Regions from separate parts of the Thioalkalivibrio sp. ALR17-21 genome, predicted to be linked through region 1. Evidence: predicted binding sites of a transcription regulator. Region 1 holds the regulator's gene; the other holds the start of a gene.
What was found. Region 1 encodes FliA, which starts transcription of late flagellar genes. Its sites were predicted from a motif close to GCTAAAGTTNNNNNNNNNNCNGCCGATA; they were not measured.

Region 1 (2,199 bases):
GGTCGTCGCGGTGGCCTCGGGCAAGGGCGGGGTCGGCAAGACCAATGTCTCGGTCAACCTGTCGGTCGGACTGGCCCGACTGGGACGCGAGGTCATGCTGTTCGATGCCGACCTGGGGCTCGCGAACGTCGATGTGCTGCTGGGCCTGCGTCCGCAGCGGACGCTGCACGACCTGGTGACCGGGGACGTCGAGGATCTGGAAGACGTGATCATCGAGGGCCCGGAGGGAATCCGCGTGGTGCCTTCCGCGTCCGGGATCGCGACCATGGCCAACCTGAGCCGGCCGGAACATCACGGCCTGATCCAGGCCTTCAGCATGTATACGCGGCCGCTGGACGTGCTGGTGGTCGACACCGCCGCCGGGCTGCAGGAGTCGGTAACCAGTTTCTGTCAGGCCGTGCAGGAGACCCTGGTGGTGGTCACCGACGAGCCGGCATCGATGACCGACGCCTATGCGCTGATCAAGGTCCTGCATCGGGATCATGGCGTGAGCCGGTTCCGCGTGGTCGCGAACATGGTGCAGGGCCGTGCCGGGGCGGAACGCGTGATGCAGAAGCTGCAGGCGGTTTGTTCCACCTATCTGCCGGAGGTCATACTGGATCTGGTGGGCGTGATTCCGCTGGATGATGCCCTGCGCCAGGCGGTGCAGAAACGGGCGCCGGTGGTGCAGCAGTCCCCGGGCAGCCCGGCGGGACGGGCGTTCCTCGAGCTCGCGCGCAAGGTCGACGGCTGGCCGGTGGCCCGCGGCGCCAGCGGGGGGGTTGGATTCTTCGTCGAGAGGATGCTGCAAAGCGCATGAACACGCCAAAGAACAGACTTTCGGGATACGCCCGGGCGGGGACCGGGGGACCGGATCAGCTGGTCGCGGACCACGTCGAGCTGGTGAATCGGATCGCCCATCACCTGATGGCCCGGCTGCCGGCCTCGGTGCAGGTGGATGACCTGGTGCAGGCAGGCATGGTGGGGCTGATCGAGGCCGCGCGGCAGTTCGAAGGCGGCCAGGGGGCGACCTTCGCCACCTACGCCGGGATCCGCATCCGCGGGGCGATGATCGACGAGCTGCGTCGCAGCGACTGGACGCCGCGCTCGGTGCACCGCAACAGCCGGCGGATCTCCGAGGCGATGCAGACGGTGGAGGCCCGCGAGGGCCGCGCCGCTCGCGCTCCGGAGATCGCCGAGGAGCTGGGCGTCCCGGTGGAAACCTACTACCAGATGCTGGATGATCATGCCGGTGCCCATCTGTTCGCGCTGGACGAGGTGGGCGGCCCGGAGGGCGAGGCGGATCGCGTGCTGGAAGGGCAGGAGCAGTCCCCGTCGCGGCGCATCGAGGCCGGGGAGTTCCGCGAGGAACTGGCCGGCGCACTGGGCGATCTGCCCGAGCGCGAACGACTGGTGCTCAACCTGTACTACACCGAAGAACTCAACCTGCGCGAGATCGGTGCGGTGCTGGACGTGACCGAATCGCGCGTCAGCCAGATCCGCAGCCAGGCGGTGCACCGTCTGCGGGCGCGTCTGGGCTCGTGGCTCGAAGACGTCGAGTCCCTGCAGATATTCTAAGGTTCAAACACATTCCCGGAGCGAACTGTGGACAAGGGTATGAAAATCCTGATCGTGGACGACTTCTCCACGATGCGGCGCATCATCAAGAATCTCCTGCGGGATCTTGGCTTCAACAACACCATGGAGGCCGACGACGGGAGCACCGCCCTGCCGATGCTGCAGAACGGCGACTTCGATTTTCTGATCACCGACTGGAACATGCCCAACATGCCGGGCATCGACCTCCTGCGCGAGGTGCGCAAGGACGAGCGGCTGAAATCGTTGCCGGTGCTGATGGTCACGGCCGAAGCCAAGCGCGATCAGATCGTGGAGGCGGCAGAGGCCGGCGTGAACGGTTACATTGTGAAGCCCTTCACGGCCGAGACGCTCAAGGAGAAGATCGAAAAGATCTTCGAACGTATTGAAGCTCAAGGCTGAATACCGCGACCGGCTGACACGGCAAGAGAGACCCGATGACCGAACAAGAGAATGCCTCCGGGGAAGACCGGCTCGCGCTGGCGCGGGAGCTGGTGGGCGCTCTGGAAGGCGGTGACGAGGAGGCTTCGCGCCGCCTGATCCAGGAGCTCGCGCGGCCTTACGAGCGCGAACTGTTCGACGAACTGGGCAAACTGACCCGCGAACTGCACGAGGCCCTGGAGA
Region 2 (2,199 bases), on a different contig from region 1:
TGATCCGCAGCAACGACTGGGAGCAGGTGCTGGTGTTCACGCGCACCAAGCACGGCGCCGATCGTCTGGCGGACAAGCTCACGAAGGACGGCGTCCAGTCGGCGGCGATCCATGGCAACAAGAGCCAGAACGCCCGCACCCGGGCGCTGGAACAGTTCAAGTCCGGCCGCGTGCCGGTGCTGGTGGCCACCGATATCGCCGCGCGCGGGCTGGACATCGACCAGCTGCCGCAGGTGGTCAACTTCGAGCTGCCCAACGTGCCCGAGGACTATGTGCATCGCATCGGCCGCACCGGCCGCGCGGGGTGTGAAGGCTCGGCGCTGTCGCTGGTTGGCGGCGACGAGCTGAAGCTGCTGGCCGGGATCGAAAAGCTGATCCAGCGTCCGATCGAGCGGATGGAGACCGACGGCTACGCGGCGCCGCAGCCGGTGGCGGATGACCGCCCCCGCCGTGGCCGTGGCAAGGGCAGTGGTGCTCCCCGTGGCAAGGGCAACGGAAATGGCGCCGGCAATCGTTCCGGACGCGGCGGAGGTGGCCCGCGGCAGGGGCAGGGCCGCGGCGCCGAAGGCCGGGGTCGCGGTCAGGCCGCCTCCGGGCGCCACTGACACGGCTTCCCCGGTGTCGCGGCGCGGCACCGGGGAATGCGGGGCGAGCGTCTTCCGTCCGCTCCCAAAGAAATGTGAAGTAGTACACGAAACGCACCTCCCGGGGTGCGTTTTTTCGTGGGGCTCAAGGCGGCTGGAGATTGGCCGTCAAAGGGATCAGGAACCGGAGGATGACGATGAAGATACAGGGCCTGCGCCTCAAACTGATCCTGCTGGTGATCGCGGTCAGCACCATCCCGCTGTCCATCATGGGCGGGGTGACCTTCCACAGCATGAAGGGTCAGCTGAACGCCAGCCTGGAACAGACGCTGATCAACGTCGGCGAGCAGGTGCAGGCGGCAGTCGACCGGCGCGTGGTGGAACACGGTCAGGCTCTGCGCAGCGTGGCCCGGGCCGAGCTCGCCGATCCGCGGGATGCGGAAACGGCCCTGGAAGGGTTGCGTGCCGAGTACGAAGGGTTCCGCTGGGCCGGCCTGCTGGAGGACGCCGCGGAAGTCGTGGCGGAGTCGGGGCGCATGGCCGAACGCGCCGGCGCGGGCCCGGGCGCCACCCGAGAAGGCAAGGTGCGCGCGGCGCAGGCCGGTGACCGCCTGCTGGATGTCGACGTCGGGGCGGACTCCGCCGACGGGCGCTTCATCACCTATCTGGAACCCCTGGATGACGGCCGGGTCCTGGCGGCACAGCTGCCGATGGACGCCGTCAAGGCGGTGTCTGACCGCGTGGCGATCGGAGAGACCGGTCGCGCCACACTGTTCAACAGCGACGGACGGCTGATCGGGCACCGGAACATGGACCGGTTCGGGTACGACATGAGCGAATACACCATCATGCAGGCCCCGCTGCGCCATCGCGAAGGGGACCCGGGCGGCGAATTCCTCAGCGGCGACGGTGACCGCAAATGGGGTCTGACCCGGATGCTCCCGGAAATGGCGCAGGAGTATGACGTCCATTGGGGCCTGATCGTGGATCAGACACTGTCGGAGCTGTACGCGCCGGTGAACATGCTCTGGTGGCTTCTGTGGGCACTGTGGATCGTGGCGTTCCTCGTCGCGCTTGTGATCGGCTGGATCTATGCCGGTGTTCTGACCCGGCCGCTGGAGCGTCTGGCTACTGGCCTGGAAGCGGTGGGCAGCGGCTCGGCGGATCTGGGGTATCGCGTGGATATCACCACGCGCGACGAGATCGGCCGCACCGGCAGTGCGTTCAACCAGGTGATGGAACGGCTGTCGGGACTGATAGGCCAGGTCGCGGACGCGGCCGACGGCATCGCCGCCTCGGCGCGTCAGCTGGAAGGACGCAGTGCGGAACTCAGCCGGGCGACCGGCGAGCAGCGCAGTGACGTGGAGCAGGTGGTGACGGCGATGAACGAGATGTCGGCCACCGTGCAGGAGGTTGCGAACAATACCCAGAGCACCGCGGAGCAGGCCGATCAGGCGACTCAGGCGGTGCATGGGGGGCGCGACGTGGTGACCGCCACGCAGGAGACCATCAATGCCCTGGCCGGGGAGATCAACCGCTCGCGCGACGTGATCGACGAGCTCAAGGGCGACAGCGACAACATCGGCACCATCCTGCAGGTGATCGAGGAGATCGC

Region 2: G020_RS15620 (methyl-accepting chemotaxis protein) is a predicted target of FliA. The motif match lies at 728-755, and genes of this name have one in related genera.

Annotation. Positions count from the first base shown of each region.
Region 1 covers NZ_ATUL01000007.1:59,269-61,467, reverse strand. Annotated here, with positions in the region: gene G020_RS0105445 (MinD/ParA family protein) at 1-799, shown strand, start outside; gene G020_RS0105440 (RNA polymerase sigma factor FliA) at 796-1,557, shown strand; gene G020_RS0105435 (chemotaxis response regulator CheY) at 1,597-1,977, shown strand; gene G020_RS0105430 (protein phosphatase CheZ) at 2,013-2,199, shown strand, end outside.
Region 2 covers NZ_ATUL01000014.1:54,980-57,178, forward strand. Annotated here, with positions in the region: gene G020_RS0108875 (DEAD/DEAH box helicase) at 1-605, shown strand, start outside; gene G020_RS15620 (methyl-accepting chemotaxis protein) at 776-2,199, shown strand, end outside.